DNA from 3 places in the Streptomyces sp. TLI_185 genome. Region 1 is predicted to be linked to each of the others. Evidence: predicted binding sites of a transcription regulator. Region 1 holds the regulator's gene; each other region holds the start of a gene.

The links. Region 1 encodes HrcA, which represses chaperone genes, less so after heat shock. Its sites were predicted from a motif close to TTNGCACTCNGNNNNNCNGAGTGCNAA; they were not measured.
Region 2: groL (chaperonin GroEL) is a predicted target of HrcA. The motif match lies at 1,426-1,452, and genes of this name have one in related genera.
Region 3: groES (co-chaperone GroES) is a predicted target of HrcA. The motif match lies at 1,793-1,819, and genes of this name have one in related genera.

The regions. Positions count from the first base shown of each region.
Region 1 is NZ_RKRB01000001.1:3,637,330-3,642,504, reverse strand. Features, by position in the region: gene EDD92_RS16630 (Uma2 family endonuclease) at 1-519, shown strand, start outside; gene EDD92_RS16625 (DUF3097 domain-containing protein) at 497-1,312, opposite strand; gene EDD92_RS16620 (MBL fold metallo-hydrolase) at 1,347-2,075, opposite strand; gene hrcA (heat-inducible transcriptional repressor HrcA) at 2,228-3,244, shown strand; gene dnaJ (molecular chaperone DnaJ) at 3,245-4,381, shown strand; gene EDD92_RS16605 (nitronate monooxygenase) at 4,597-5,175, shown strand, end outside.
Region 2 is NZ_RKRB01000001.1:4,793,318-4,798,492, reverse strand. Features, by position in the region: gene thrC (threonine synthase) at 1-236, shown strand, start outside; gene EDD92_RS21960 (MoaD/ThiS family protein) at 356-631, shown strand; gene EDD92_RS21955 (cold-shock protein) at 1,083-1,289, shown strand; gene groL (chaperonin GroEL) at 1,616-3,238, shown strand; gene EDD92_RS21945 (NADH:flavin oxidoreductase) at 3,406-4,521, shown strand; gene EDD92_RS21940 (carboxylesterase/lipase family protein) at 4,727-5,175, shown strand, end outside.
Region 3 is NZ_RKRB01000001.1:6,153,069-6,158,243, forward strand. Features, by position in the region: gene EDD92_RS28525 (polysaccharide deacetylase family protein) at 1-740, shown strand, start outside; partial or broken gene EDD92_RS28530 (polysaccharide deacetylase family protein) at 737-1,590, shown strand; gene groES (co-chaperone GroES) at 1,966-2,274, shown strand; gene groL (chaperonin GroEL) at 2,404-4,029, shown strand; gene EDD92_RS28545 (ester cyclase) at 4,093-4,800, opposite strand; gene EDD92_RS28550 (SDR family oxidoreductase) at 4,886-5,175, opposite strand, start outside.

The sequences.
Region 1 (5,175 bases):
GGCGTCAAGGCTGAGCTTCTTCGGGGGGTAATCGTGATGATGGCCAGCCCAGATCTGGTGCACAACCTGATCGTGACGCACACGCTGCGGCAGATTCCCATGGACCGGTGGTATCCCATCCAGACCCAGGATGTTGACATTGTCGGCGAGGAGAGTGTGCCCATCCCGGATCTGCTTCTGGCGGCGCCGGACGTACTACCCGCCTCGGGGCATCTGCTGCCGTCCCAGCTGGTCACCATGGTTGTCGAGGTGGTCTCCAAGTCCAGCGTTCATCAGGACTACGTGGTCAAGAGGTCGATCTACGCGGCGGGCAAGGTGCCTGCGTATCTCATTCTCGACCCGATCATGGAGCAGTGCGTCCTGCTGACGAGGCCCGAGGGCGACGGCGAGGACGCCAACTACCTGACACAGCAGATCACCAAGTTCGGTGACCCCGTGTCGCTGGATGTGCTCGGAATCGAACTGGCCACGAGTGACTTCGGAACCCTCCCCAACGTCAGGCCCCACCGCTACCCGTAACGAAGTCGATCAACTCCTCCACCCGCCCCAGCAGCTCCGGCTCCAGGTCCTTGTAGGAACCCACCCGCTTCAGGATCGCCTGCCACACCGCCCCGGTGTTCTCCGACGGCCAGCCCAGCGCCCGGCACACCCCCGTCTTCCAGTCCTGCCCGTGCGGCACCCGCGGCCATCCGGCGATCCCCAGCGACGACGGCTTCACCGCCTCCCAGATGTCGATGTACGGGTGGCCCACCACCAGCGCGTGCTCGCTCGTCACCGACTCCGCGATCCGCCACTCCTTCGTCCCCGGCACCAAGTGGTCCACCAGGACGCCCAGCCGCGCATCCGGCCCCGGCGCGAACTCCGCCACGATCGACGGCAGGTCGTCGACACCCTCCAGGTACTCCACGACCACGCCCTCGATCCGTAGGTCGTCGCCCCACACCTTCTCGACGAGCTCCGCGTCGTGCCGCCCCTCCACATAGATCCGCCCGGCGCGAGCCACACGCGCGCGTGCCCCGGGGACGGCCACCGAACCGGATGCCGTACGGGTGGGACGTACGGGCCCATTGCCGGTCGGGCGGACGAGCGTCACCACCCGCCCCTCCAGCAGAAACCCCCGCGGCTCCAGCGGAAACACCCGGTGCTTGCCGAAGCGGTCCTCCAGGGTCACCGTGCCCGCCTCGCAGCGGATCACCGCGCCGCAGAAACCGGTGCCGGGCTCCTCGACCACCAGACCGGGCTCCGCCGGGACCTCGGGGACGGGCTTGGGCTTCTTCCACGGTGGGGTCAGATCGGCGGAGTACTGGCGCATTCGAGTGACGATAGGAGAAGCGGCCGGTCAGCGCCTACGACACGCCGAAGCGTGCCGCCAGCTCGTCGCGCTGTCTCCGTACGAACCCCGCATCCACCGCCGCTCCGTGACCGGGCACGTACAGCGCGTCCTCCCCGCCCAGGTCGAGGAGCCGGTCCAGAGCGGCCGGCCAGTGCGACGGTACGGCGTCGGATCCGGCCTGCGGTTCGCCGGACTCCTCCACCAGGTCGCCGCAGAAGACGACCTCAGGGGAGCCGGGCACCAGCACCGCCAGATCGTGGGCCGAGTGGCCCGGCCCGACGTTCGCCAGCAGCACCTGCAGGCCGCCGCCCAGGTCGAGGGTCCACTCGCCGGAGACGTGATGCCGGGGCGCGACCAGGGCGTCGACCGCCTCCTCGGCCAGGCGCGCGTCCAGCCCGTTGCCCACCGCGTCCGCCCGCAGCTCCTCGCGCGCGTGCCGGGCCTCGAAGACCGTGTCCATGCCCACCGCGCCGTACACCTCCGCGCCCGCGAACGCCGCCGCCCCGAGGACATGGTCGAAATGAGGATGCGTGAGCGCGAGATGAGTCACACGGTGACCGGCCAGCTCCTGCGCCTCGGCACGCAACCGTGCGCCCTCCGCGAGGCTCGACCCCGCGTCGATCAAGAGCGCCGTGCTCTCCCCGACGACCAGCCCCGTCGTGCAGTCCCAGCCCGGAAGCCGGCACCGGCCGACACCGGCAGCCAGCCGCTCCCACCCCAGCTCTTCCCAAGTCACCGTCATACGGCGACGCTAGCGGTACGCCCCGTTCAACAGGGGCCGACCTTGCCCCGGGTGTACCCCACCGCCGTACACTGGCCGGTAACGGCTGGCACTCGGACGGACAGAGTGCCAGGCGAAGCGCCTAGGGGACGACTTCTGGAGGTGTGCGCTAGATGCTGAGTGAACGACGGCTCCAGGTGCTGCGCGCCATCGTCCAGGACTATGTCGGCACCGAGGAGCCGGTGGGGTCGAAGGCCCTGACCGAGCGGCACAACCTCGGCGTTTCCCCGGCGACGGTCCGCAACGACATGGCGGCCCTGGAGGACGAGGGGTTCATCGCTCAGCCGCACACCAGCGCCGGGCGCATCCCCACCGACAAGGGCTACCGGCTGTTCGTCGACAAGCTCGCGGGCGTCAAGCCCATGTCCGCGCCCGAGAAGCGGGCGATCCAGAACTTCCTCGACGGCGCCGTCGATCTCGACGATGTGGTGGCGCGGACGGTTCGGCTGCTCGCCCAGCTCACCCGGCAGGTCGCCGTCGTCCAGTACCCGTCCCTGACCCGCTCGACCGTGCGGCACGTGGAGCTGCTCTCGCTCGCCCCCGCCCGCGTGATGCTCGTGCTGATCACCGACACCGGCCGGGTCGAGCAGCGCATGATCGACTGCCCGGCGCCGTTCGGGGAGGCCTCGCTCGCGGATCTGCGGGCGCGGCTCAACAGCCGGGTCGCGGGCCGTCGCTTCACCGACGTCCCCCGGCTCGTGGAAGACCTGCCCGAAGGCTTCGACGTCGAGGACCGGGGTACGGTCTCGACAGTGCTCTCCACTCTTCTGGAGACACTGGTCGAGGAGAACGAGGAACGGCTGATGATCGGCGGCACCGCCAATCTGACCCGTTTCGGACATGACTTCCCCCTCACCATCCGCCCCGTCCTGGAGGCGCTGGAGGAGCAGGTCGTGCTCCTCAAGTTGCTTGGTGAGGCGGGGGATTCGGGCATGACGGTGCGCATCGGGCACGAGAACGCCTATGAGGGACTCAACTCCACTTCAGTGGTGTCGGTCGGCTACGGTTCGGGCAACGAGGCGGTCGCCAAGCTCGGCGTGGTCGGACCGACCCGCATGGATTACCCGGGAACGATGGGAGCGGTACGCGCAGTGGCACGGTACGTCGGACAGATCCTGGCGGAGTCGTAAGTGGCCACGGACTACTACGCCGTTCTCGGCGTGCGCCGCGACGCGTCGCAGGAAGAGATCAAGAAGGCCTTCCGGCGGCTCGCGCGCGAGCTGCACCCGGACGTCAACCCGGATCCGAAGACCCAGGAGCGGTTCAAGGAGATCAACGCCGCTTACGAGGTGCTCTCGGACCCGCAGAAGAAGCAGGTCTACGACCTCGGCGGCGACCCGCTCTCGCAGGCGGGCGGCGCCGGTGCGGGCGGCTTCGGCGCGGGTGGCTTCGGGAACTTCTCGGACATCATGGACGCGTTCTTCGGTACGGCGTCCCAGCGCGGCCCGCGCTCGCGCACGCGCCGGGGCCAGGACGCGATGATCCGGCTGGAGATCGAGCTCGACGAGGCGGCCTTCGGTACGACCAAGGACATCCAGGTCGACACGGCGATCGTCTGCTCCACCTGTAACGGTGAGGGTGCGGCGCCGGGTACCTCCGCCCAGACGTGTGACATGTGCCGCGGTCGCGGTGAGGTGTCGCAGGTGACGCGGTCCTTCCTGGGCCAGGTCATGACCTCGCGTCCCTGCCCGCAGTGCCAGGGCTTCGGCACGGTCGTTCCGACGCCGTGCCCGGAGTGCGCGGGCGACGGTCGCGTACGGTCCCGCCGTACGCTCACGGTCAAGATCCCGGCCGGTGTCGACAACGGCACCCGCATCCAGCTCGCGGGCGAGGGCGAGGTCGGGCCCGGCGGCGGTCCCGCCGGTGACCTGTACGTCGAGATCCACGAGCTGCCGCACCCCACCTTCCAGCGGCGCGGCGACGACCTGCACTGCACGGTCACCATCCCGATGACGGCCGCGTCCCTCGGCACCAAGGTGCCGCTGGAGACGCTGGACGGCATGGAGGAGGTCGACATCCGGCCAGGCACCCAGTCCGGCCAGTCGATCCCGCTGCACGGCCGGGGTGTCACGCATCTGCGCGGCGGCGGTCGAGGGGACCTCATCGTGCACGTGGAGGTCCAGACCCCGACGAAGCTGGATCCCGAGCAGGAGCGGTTGCTGCGGGAGCTTGCCAAGCTGCGGGGTGAGGAGCGGCCGACGGGGCAGTTCCAGCCGGGGCAGCAGGGGTTGTTCTCGCGGTTGAAGGATGCGTTCAACGGGCGGTGACGGGGGTGGCTGCGGGTGGTTTTCTCGCCCCCGCCGCCCCTTCCCTTCCCGTCCCAGGGGGCTGCGCCCCCAGACCCCCGCTTTCGGCCTGAACGGCCTCGTCCTCAAACGCCGGACGGGCTGAAATACACCGACCGGCAGGGAGACGTGCCGTAGGCCTATGCCTGCGGACGGCCGGATTCGGACTTGTTCGGAGGACGTGACAACATGCCGTCATGTCCTCCGCGCTGACCGATCTCTTCCCTCATCCGATCGTGCAGGCCCCCATGGCGGGCGGTGTCTCGGTGCCGCATCTGGCCGCCGCCGTGTGCGAGGCCGGGGGGCTCGGGTTTCTCGCCGCCGGGTACAAGACGGCCGACGGCGTGTACCAGGAGATCAAGCAGCTGCGGAGCCTCACGAGCCGCCCCTTCGGCGTGAACCTCTTCATGCCCCAGCCCGAGTACGCCGACCCTGGCGCCGTGGAGATCTACGCCCACCAGCTGGCCGGAGAGGCCGCCTGGTACGAGACCGAGCTCGGCGATCCGGACAGCGGCCGCGACGACGCCTACGACTCCAAGCTCGCCGTGCTGCTCGACAACCCCGTGCCGGTGGTCTCCTTCCACTTCGGGGTCCCGAGCCGCGAGATCCTCGACTCCCTGCGCCGGGCGGGTACCTTCACGTTGGTCACCGCGACCACCCCTGAGGAGGCCCTCGCCGTGCAGCTGGCCGGCGCCGACGCGGTGATCGTGCAGGGCGTGGAGGCCGGCGGCCACCAGGGCACGCACCGGGACAACCCGGAGGCGGACGGCACCGGC
Region 2 (5,175 bases), 1.2 Mb from region 1:
TCGATGCGATTCGGCTGCTCGCGCGCACTGAGGGGATCTTTGCGGAGACCGCCGGTGGGGTGACCGTTGGTGTGACGCGCAAGCTGATCGAGAACGGTGTCCTCAATCCGGCCCTGACTACGGTCGTACTCAACACCGGTGACGGTCTCAAGACCCTCGACGCGGTCGCCGGCACCGGGCTCACGGCGACGATTCGCCCCAGCCTTGAGTCGTTCCGTGAGGCTGGGCTCGCCTAAGAGGTAGTTGTCTGTCTGCGGGACTGTGGGGGCCGGTCGCGCTCACGCGGCGGTAGCCGCAAATCCAACACAGCCCCGCGCCCCTATCGGGGCGCTGTACCTGACCGGAGGTCTAAAGCATGAGCGTCAACGTCCGCATCCCCACCATTCTCCGCACCTACACCGGCGGGCAGGCCGAGGTCACCGCCGAAGGTGGGACCCTCGGCGAGGTCATTGCCGATCTGGAGAAGAACCACACCGGTATCGCCGCCCGTGTTCTGGACGACCAGGGCAAGCTGCGGCGGTTCGTCAACGTGTACGTGAACGACGACGACGTGCGGTTCGAGCAGGGGCTGGAGACGGCGACTCCGGACGGGGCGGGCGTCTCGATCATCCCGGCCGTCGCCGGAGGCTGACCGAAACAGGTCGGACGACCGATTATTACCGTCGGTAACGTCGGTTACCAAGAGTTCATCGAATTGCCCCCTCCGTGAGAGAAGCGGAGGGGGCAATTCTGCATGGTTGAGCACGGTACAGTTGGGGAACCTGCTCGACTCCGCTTGCCGGATGCATATGAGTTCTCGCTTCTCGGGCAGCGAGAAGTAGCCAAAGTGTGCAGGTTTTTTGCGTCTTATGCTCCATTTATGGGGCCCGACTTGCCCTGAATTCAGGCGAATTCTCCGTAAAGTCCCGACCGGTCGTGCCCGGAATTCTCGTCCGATTGACCTGTTGCAGACGGCAGTTGGACAGATACATTCAGCCGCGGTCGACGCGTTCCGGCGCACGCCCCCAACCGTGGGGGGTGAGGTCTGACCCGGATCCGCGAAGTGTGGATCTGTGCAAGGGCCAGTAATAGGGGAGTTAGGCATGGCTCAGGGCACCGTCAAGTGGTTCAACGCGGAGAAGGGGTACGGCTTCATCGCGGTCGACGGTGGTGCGGATGTTTTCGTCCACTACAGTGCGATTCAGATGGACGGCTACCGCACCCTGGAAGAGGGTCAGCGGGTCGATTTCGAGATCTCGCAGGGCCAGAAGGGGCCGCAGGCGGACATGGTCCGACTGGCGGCCGGCTGAAGCACGCGCCGGGTTAACTGCAGCGACGTTCTTCTGTTCTTGATCGAAGGGTCCGCACCTGAGGGGGCGGGCCCTTCGGCATGCCCGGAGGACCCGGGGCGTACCCCGGAGGCGCCTGGCCAGTCCCCGAGAGCCGCTTGCACTCGCATGGGTCGAGTGCTAATCATTGGCGTTAGCACTCTGAAGGTGAGAGTGACAAAGATGGACCGGGTCGGTGAGGCCCGCAGGCCAGGTGGGGCAAGGAACCACGAGGTGTGCGAGCCGTCCGTCGCGGGCGCGGGCGCGGTCCGAAGGAATCACCCCCAGTCCTGGAGGGACCACTTCACATGGCCAAGATCATCGCGTTCGACGAGGAGGCGCGGCGCGGCCTCGAGCGCGGCATGAACCAGCTCGCGGACGCCGTGAAGGTGACGCTCGGCCCCAAGGGCCGCAACGTCGTCCTCGAGAAGAAGTGGGGCGCCCCCACGATCACCAACGATGGTGTCTCCATCGCCAAGGAGATCGAGCTCGAGGACCCGTACGAGAAGATCGGCGCCGAGCTGGTCAAGGAAGTCGCCAAGAAGACGGACGACGTCGCCGGTGACGGTACGACCACCGCGACCGTTCTCGCCCAGGCCCTCGTCAAGGAAGGCCTGCGTAACGTAGCCGCCGGCGCCAACCCGATGGCCCTCAAGCGCGGTATCGAGAAGGCCGTCGAGGCCGTCTCCGGTGCCCTGCTCGAGCAGGCCAAGGATGTCGAGACCAAGGAGCAGATCGCTTCCACGGCCTCCATCTCCGCCGCCGACACCCAGATCGGCGAGCTCATCGCCGAGGCCATGGACAAGGTCGGCAAGGAAGGCGTCATCACCGTCGAGGAGTCCCAGACCTTCGGTCTGGAGCTGGAGCTCACCGAGGGTATGCGCTTCGACAAGGGCTACATCTCGGCGTACTTCGCCACCGACATGGAGCGGATGGAGGCGTCGCTCGACGACCCGTACATCCTGATCGCCAACTCCAAGATCGGTTCCGTCAAGGACCTGCTCCCGCTCCTGGAGAAGGTCATGCAGTCGGGCAAGCCGCTGCTGATCATCGCCGAGGACGTCGAGGGCGAGGCCCTTTCGACCCTGGTCGTCAACAAGATCCGCGGCACCTTCAAGTCCGTCGCGGTCAAGGCCCCGGGCTTCGGTGACCGCCGCAAGGCGATGCTGAACGACATCGCCATCCTCACCGGTGGCGAGGTCATCTCCGAGGAGGTCGGTCTCAAGCTCGAGAACACCTCCCTGGACCTCCTGGGCAAGGCCCGCAAGGTCGTCATCACCAAGGACGAGACCACCATCGTCGACGGTGCCGGCTCCTCGGAGCAGGTGCAGGGCCGCGTCAACCAGATCCGCGCCGAGATCGAGAACAGCGACTCGGACTACGACCGCGAGAAGCTGCAGGAGCGCCTGGCGAAGCTCGCCGGTGGCGTCGCCGTCATCAAGGCCGGTGCCGCGACCGAGGTGGAGCTCAAGGAGCGCAAGCACCGCATCGAGGACGCCGTCCGCAACGCGAAGGCCGCCGTCGAGGAGGGCATCGTCGCCGGTGGTGGCGTCGCGCTCATCCAGGCGTCCTCCGTCTTCGAGAAGCTGGACCTCGAGGGTGACGAGGCGACCGGCGCCAACGCCGTGCGCATCGCGCTCGAGGCCCCGCTGAAGCAGATCGCCGTGAACGCCGGCCTCGAGGGTGGCGTCGTGGTGGAGAAGGTCCGCAACCTCACCCCGGGTCACGGCCTCAACGCCGCGACCGGCGAGTACGTCGACCTGGTCAAGGAAGGCATCATCGACCCGGCGAAGGTCACGCGCTCTGCCCTGCAGAACGCCGCCTCCATCGCCGCGCTCTTCCTCACCACCGAGGCCGTCATCGCCGACAAGCCGGAGAAGGCCGCCGCGCCCGCCGGTGGCGGTATGCCGGGCGGTGACATGGACTTCTGATCGGCCACTGGCTGATCCGGGTTCCACCGAGGGCGGCACTCCCTGGAAACAGGGGGTGCCGCCCTCGGGCGTGTTCGAGGTCATAGCAGAGTTGCTTAAGTGGGCGCAATAATGCGTGTGCACATACCAATCGGTTAACGCAGCCCCCGCCCGAGGAGCCCACCCACGTGACCACCGCCCCCTCCCGCGCAGCCGAGATACTTTCCCGGCCCACCGCGATCAACGGCCTGACCGTCCCCAACCGCATCGTGATGGCGCCCATGACGCGCATGTTCTCCCCGGGCGGCGTGCCCGGCGAGGACGTGGTGTCGTACTACGCCCGCCGGGCCGCCGCCGGCGTCGGGCTGATCGTCACCGAGGGCACCTACGTCGGCCACGAGTCGGCCGGCCAGAGCGACCGTGTCCCGCGGTTCCACGGCGAGGACCAGCTCGCCGGCTGGCAGAAGGTCGCCGAGGCGGTGCATACGGCGGGCGGCACGATCGTTCCGCAGCTGTGGCACATCGGCACGGTCCGCAACCAGGGCGAGGCCCCCTACCCGGACGCCCCCTCGCACGGCCCCTCCGGTCTGCGCGTCACGGGCGTCGAGGACGCGACCCCGATGACCCAGGCCGACATCGACGCCGTCATCGGCGCGTTCGTCGAGTCCGCGGTCGCCGCCGAGCGCATCGGCTTCGACGGCATCGAGCTGCACGGCGCGCACGGCTACCTCCTCGACCAGTTCCTGTGGGCCGGCACCAACCGTCGTACGGACGCGTACGGCGGCGACCCCGTGGCCCGTACGAAGTTCGCGGCGGAGATCGTGGCGGCCGTGCGGGAGGCCGTCTCGCCGGAGTTCCCGGTGCTGTTCCGGTACTCGCAGTGGAAGCAGGAGGCGTACGACGCGCGTCTCGCCGAGACGCCGGAGGAGCTGGAGGCCATCCTCGCGCCGCTGGCCGCGGCCGGTGTCGATGCGTTCCATGCCTCTACGCGGCGGTACTGGCTGCCGGAGTTCGAGGGCTCCGACCTCAACCTCGCCGGGTGGACGAAGAAGCTGACGGGCAAGCCGACCATCACCGTCGGGTCGGTCGGGCTCGACGGGGACTTCATCCGGGGGTTTGCCGGTGAGGGGTCGCCGATCCGGGGGATCGATGATCTTCTGGACCGGCTGGAGCGTGAGGAGTACGACTTCGTCGCTGTCGGGCGGGCGTTGCTGCAGGATCCTGAGTGGGCGGCGAAGGTGCTGGCCGGGCGGAGTGATGAGCTGAAGCCGTATGAGGCGAGTGCGCTGCGTTCGCTGAGCTGAGCTGAGGTTCGGTGCGGGGTGGTGGGGGTGCGGCCCTGGGGGCTGCGCCCCCAGACCCCCCATCGGCCTTCGGCCTCGTCCTCAAACGCCGGACGGGCTGAAATGGCGGCCTGACACTCTGGTTGCCGTGGTCAACTACGGCTAGCGTTCTGGGGCGGCTGGTTGTCACAACGGTCCCGCAGCACCCCCCGATCAGGAGTTGATGATGACGACCTCAGTCGTGCGCACCGTCGCCGGAGCCGTGCGTGGGCGCCGCGAGGACGGGCTGACGGTGTTCCGCGGCATTCCGTTCGCCGAACCGCCCGTCGGGAACGACCGGTTCGGGGCGCCGCGTCCGGTGCGGGCGTGGGAGGGGACCCGGGAGGCGTACGCATTCGGGCCGCCGCCCCCGCAGGAGTCCGGCATCCAGGGGCGCAGGGGTGTGGTCAGTGCTGCTGAGGGGGATGAGTGGCTGACCGTCAATGTCTGGACGCCCGAGGCGGATTCGGCGGCTCGACGGCCTGTGATGGTGTGGATCTACGGCGGGGCCTACAAGCTCGGTCACTCCGGGAGTCCCGGTTACGACGCCCAGCGCATCGCGCGTGACGGTGACTTGGTCGTCGTGACGCTCAACTACCGGGTGGGGATCGAGGGGTTCGCGCTCATTGAAGGGGC
Region 3 (5,175 bases), 2.5 Mb from region 1:
CGAAGCTGCGCAGCGCGTACATCGCCCGCGCCGCCGCGGCGCGCCGCTGGGACCTGGCGAAGGTCCCCCTGACGGCTCCGCCGCCGCCCGCGAAGAAGCCGAAGATCAGGGCCCGCAGGGGCTTCGAAGTGGACGACCAGGAGGAGCTGAACCTTCCGCCCGTCTTCACGACCGTCCCCACCAAGCAGAAGGTGGTCTTCCTGACCATCGACGACGGCGCCGAGAAGGACCCGGCGTTCCTGCGGATGATGAGCGATCTGAAGATCCCGTACTCCGCCTTCCTCAGCAACTTCCTGGTGAAGGACGACTACGCCTACTTCCGCCGAATGCAGTCCGAGGGCGTGACCCTCAACAACCACACCCTCACCCACCCCTACCTGCCGGGGCTGTCGTACCGGGAGCAGAAGCACGAGATCTGCGGCATGCAGGCGATCATGAGGAAGCAGTTCGGCAGGCGCCCGACCCTCTTCCGCCCGCCCTTCGGCAACTACAACCAGGACACCCTGCGCGCCGCCAAGTCCTGCGGCATCAAGTACGCGCCCATCTGGGACGAGGAGGTCTTCGTCGACCACTGGGAGTACCGCGAGGACGACCGGGACCTGCACCCCGGTGACATCGTGCTCACCCACTTCCGCGGCCGTGACGAGTGGAACGGCACGATGGTCGACGACATGCGCCGCTTCCTGAACAGGGTCACGGCCGAGGGATACGCGGTGGCCCGCCTGGAGGACTACCTGTGAGCCCGAAGGGCCTGGCGGCCGGCGTCCTGGCGTGCGCGCTCCTCACCGGCTGCGCCCAGTCCGTCGACCCCATCGAACGGCTGGGCGAGAAGGCGGCCCAGCGCGTGCGGCCGCACAGGCCCGCCGGAACACCCCGGCGGCCTCCCCCACTCTCGGCTTCGCTCGAGCGGGGGGACCCCCATCGCCGCTGGGGCCTCACGGCCCCGCCGCTGCCCGCCCCGAAGCCGCCTCGGGCAACGCGGGCCCGTACGGCGGGTTCGGCCCTCCCCCCCCGGTCGTCTCCCGCATCCGTACCCACGACAGGGTCGTCTTCCTGACCTACGACGACGGCGCCGAGAAGGACCCCCGCTTCGTGGACCTGGTCGGTGAACTGCGGCTGCCGGTCAGCATGTTCCTCACGGACAGCGTGGCCGGACCCGGGTACGGCCACTTCGCCCGCCTCCGGTCGGTCGGCGCGAGCATCCAGAACCACACCCTCGACCACCCCGCCCCGCGCGGCCTGCCCTACGCCGGCCAGCGCGCCGAGATCTGCGGCCAGCAGGACAAACTCCGGTCCCGCTTCGGCAGCCGCCCCCGCCTCTTCCGCCCGCCCTACGGCACCTACGACACCACCACCCGCCGGGCGGCAGCCGCCTGCGGCATCTCGGCCCTCGTCCTGTGGCGCGCGTCGATGACGGGAGGCGGCGAGCTGACGTATCTGCGCGGTGTCCACCGTCTGCGCCCGGGCGACATCGTGGCGCTCGACCCGGACGAGGGCTCGGGCCTGACCCTGCGGGAGCGCACGGTGCGGTTGCTGAGACGGGTGCAGGCGGACGGCCTGACGGTGGGCCGCCCGGAGGACTACGTCTGAACTTCTGAGGACTACGGCTGACTTCCAAGGGGGCTGACTTCTGGGGCCGGCGACTTTCAAAGCCCCGGCCGGGCAATCTCAGCCCGTCCGGCGTTTGAGGACGAGGCCGTTCAGGCCCGAGCGGGGGTCTGGGGGCGGCAGCCCCCGGGACGGCCACCGAACCCCCGGTTCACCCGAGCCCCCGGCCGACGCGCCGCACGCATTGGCACTCCGCTTGACCGAGTGCTAATCGCGGTCATAGTCTCGGGTCTGGCACTCGGCAGAGTCGAGTGCCAACTACGCGACGGGCAGGTCCGGCACCCGCGACGACGGATCCACCTGGTCGCCACCTCAGACAGTTAACCCCGTGAGATCTCCGAAGGGGGAGGTCGGATCGTGACGACCACCAGCTCCAAGGTTGCCATCAAGCCGCTCGAGGACCGCATCGTGGTCCAGCCGCTCGACGCCGAGCAGACCACCGCCTCTGGCCTGGTCATCCCGGACACCGCCAAGGAGAAGCCCCAGGAGGGCGTCGTCCTGGCCGTGGGCCCGGGCCGCTTCGAGAACGGCGAGCGCCTGCCGCTCGACGTCAAGACCGGCGACATCGTGCTGTACAGCAAGTACGGCGGCACCGAGGTGAAGTACAACGGCGAGGAGTACCTCGTCCTCTCGGCTCGCGACGTCCTCGCGATCATCGAGAAGTAGTTCACCCCGCTTCCTCGAGAAGCACATTGCTTGACGCTGCGCCCCTGGCCCCCGCGACCAACAAGAAGCCGGGCGCCCGGGGCGCAGTGCCGTTTTCACCCACAGACATCCGAGAGGGCTCCCGCTGTCATGGCGAAGATCCTGAAGTTCGACGAGGACGCCCGTCGCGCCCTCGAGCGCGGCGTCAACAAGCTGGCCGACACGGTCAAGGTGACGATCGGTCCCAAGGGCCGCAACGTCGTCATCGACAAGAAGTTCGGCGCGCCCACCATCACCAACGACGGCGTCACCATCGCCCGTGAGGTCGAGGTCGAGGACCCGTACGAGAACCTCGGCGCGCAGCTGGTGAAGGAGGTGGCGACCAAGACCAACGACATCGCGGGTGACGGCACCACCACCGCCACCGTGCTCGCCCAGGCGCTGGTGCGCGAGGGCCTGAAGAACGTCGCCGCCGGTGCCTCCCCGGCCGCCCTGAAGAAGGGCATCGACGCGGCGGTGGCCGCCATCTCCGAGGACCTCCTCGCGACGGCCCGCCCGATCGACGAGAAGTCCGACATCGCCGCCGTGGCCGCGCTCTCCGCGCAGGACCAGCAGGTCGGCGAGCTCATCGCCGAGGCGATGGACAAGGTCGGCAAGGACGGTGTCATCACCGTCGAGGAGTCCAACACCTTCGGTCTGGAGCTGGACTTCACCGAGGGCATGGCCTTCGACAAGGGCTACCTGTCCCCGTACTTCGTGACGGACCAGGAGCGTATGGAGGCCGTCCTCGACGACCCGTACATCCTGATCAACCAGGGCAAGATCGCCTCGATCGCCGACCTGCTGCCGCTGCTGGAGAAGGTCATCCAGACCAACTCCTCCAAGCCGCTGCTGATCATCGCCGAGGACGTCGAGGGCGAGGCCCTGTCCACCCTGGTCGTCAACAAGATCCGCGGCACCTTCAACGCCGTCGCGGTGAAGGCCCCCGGCTTCGGCGACCGCCGCAAGGCGATGCTGCAGGACCTGGCGATCCTCACCGGCGCCACCGTCATCTCCGAGGAGGTCGGCCTCAAGCTCGACCAGGTCGGCCTGGACGTGCTGGGCTCCGCCCGCCGCGTCACCGTCACCAAGGACGACACCACGGTCGTCGACGGCGCCGGCAACTCCGAGGACGTCACGGGCCGCGTCGCCCAGATCAAGGCCGAGATCGAGAACACGGACTCCGACTGGGACCGCGAGAAGCTCCAGGAGCGCCTCGCGAAGCTGGCCGGCGGCGTGTGCGTGATCAAGGTCGGCGCCGCCACCGAGGTGGAGCTGAAGGAGAAGAAGCACCGTTTGGAGGACGCCATCTCCGCGACCCGCGCCGCGGTCGAGGAGGGCATCGTCTCCGGTGGTGGCTCCGCGCTGGTCCACGCCGCCAAGGTGCTCGAGGGCTCCCTCGGCAAGACCGGCGACGAGGCCACCGGTGTCGCCGTCGTCCGCCGCGCGGTCGTCGAGCCGCTGCGCTGGATCGCCGAGAACGCCGGCCTGGAGGGCTACGTCATCACCTCCAAGGTCGCCGAGCTCGAGAAGGGCCAGGGCTTCAACGCCGCCACCGGCGAGTACGGCGACCTGGTCAAGGCCGGCGTCATCGACCCGGTCAAGGTCACCCGCTCCGCCCTGGAGAACGCCGCCTCCATCGCCTCCCTCCTGCTCACGACCGAGACCCTGGTCGTCGAGAAGAAGGAAGAGGAAGAGCCGGCCGCTGCGGGCCACGGCCACGGCCACGCCCACTGACATCGGTCAGTAGTCGGTACGAAGGCCCGGCACCCCAGGGGTGCCGGGCCTTTCGCCGTCCTGCTACTGCTCCATCCCCTCCAGCGCGCCCAGTTGCGCCATCAGCCCCAGCCGGTCGTACTCCCACCAGCCCTCGACGATCTTCCCTTCCTCATTGCACCGGAAGAGGGTCGTGCCGGTCATGACGACGTTCTTCCCGGTGGCCGGGAGCCCCATGAACTCACCGGTCTGGGTACCGCGCCAGGTCCACCGGGTGCTCACCCGGTCACCCTGCGAGATCTGGTCCTCGACGGCGAAGGTGAAGTCGAACCCGCTGCGCCACATGCCGATCTCACGCCGCAAGGCGTCCATGCCCATGGTGTCCTGCTCGTTGGCGGGATCGTGGTCGTGGTAGTTCTCGGCGATGAGGTCGTCGAGCGGCGGCAGCTCGCCCTTGGTGGCGATGGTCTCGAAGAACCGGCGCACGTTCGCCGCGTACAACTGCTCGTCGCGCACGACGTCCAGGTCGGTGAAGGTCGGCATCTCGTCACAGAGAGCCACCATCTCGCGGAAGATCTTGTCGGTCTCGGGCAGGTTGGAGTTCCGCATCGCCTCCTCGTACGACGGGAACTCCACGATCTCGATGAAGTGCGAGGCGTCCGAGTGGTCCTTGCCGACCACCGCGTGCGTCGCCGTCCGCTTCCCCTTGGTCTGTTCGACCCACGTGTCCATCAGCCGGTTGATGTCGTCGAACCGGCTGGTCCTGCAGTCGATGATCTGAACGAAGGTCATGGTCTTGCCTCCGGTCACCGGGGTCCGGTTGAACAGCACCATTCTCCCACCGGGACCGCGCGGCGCCCCCCTGAGCGCCGGGAGGCTACTGCGGCCCGTACTTCCGCCCGGTCCGCGAGGTGATCCCGCCGAGCAGCCCCCGGGGCGTCACCTTCACGATCCCCATGAGCGCCTTGTACCGGGCGTCCGGCACGGACAGGGACTTCCCCCGCGCCAGATCGGACAGCGCCGCCGACACCAGCTTGTCGGCATCGAGCCACATCCACCCGGGGATGTTGTCCGTGCCCATCCCGGCCCGCTGATGGAACTCGGTCCGCACGAACCCCGGGCACAGTGCCATCAGCCGCACCCCGCTGCCCGCAAGGTCCTTCGCAG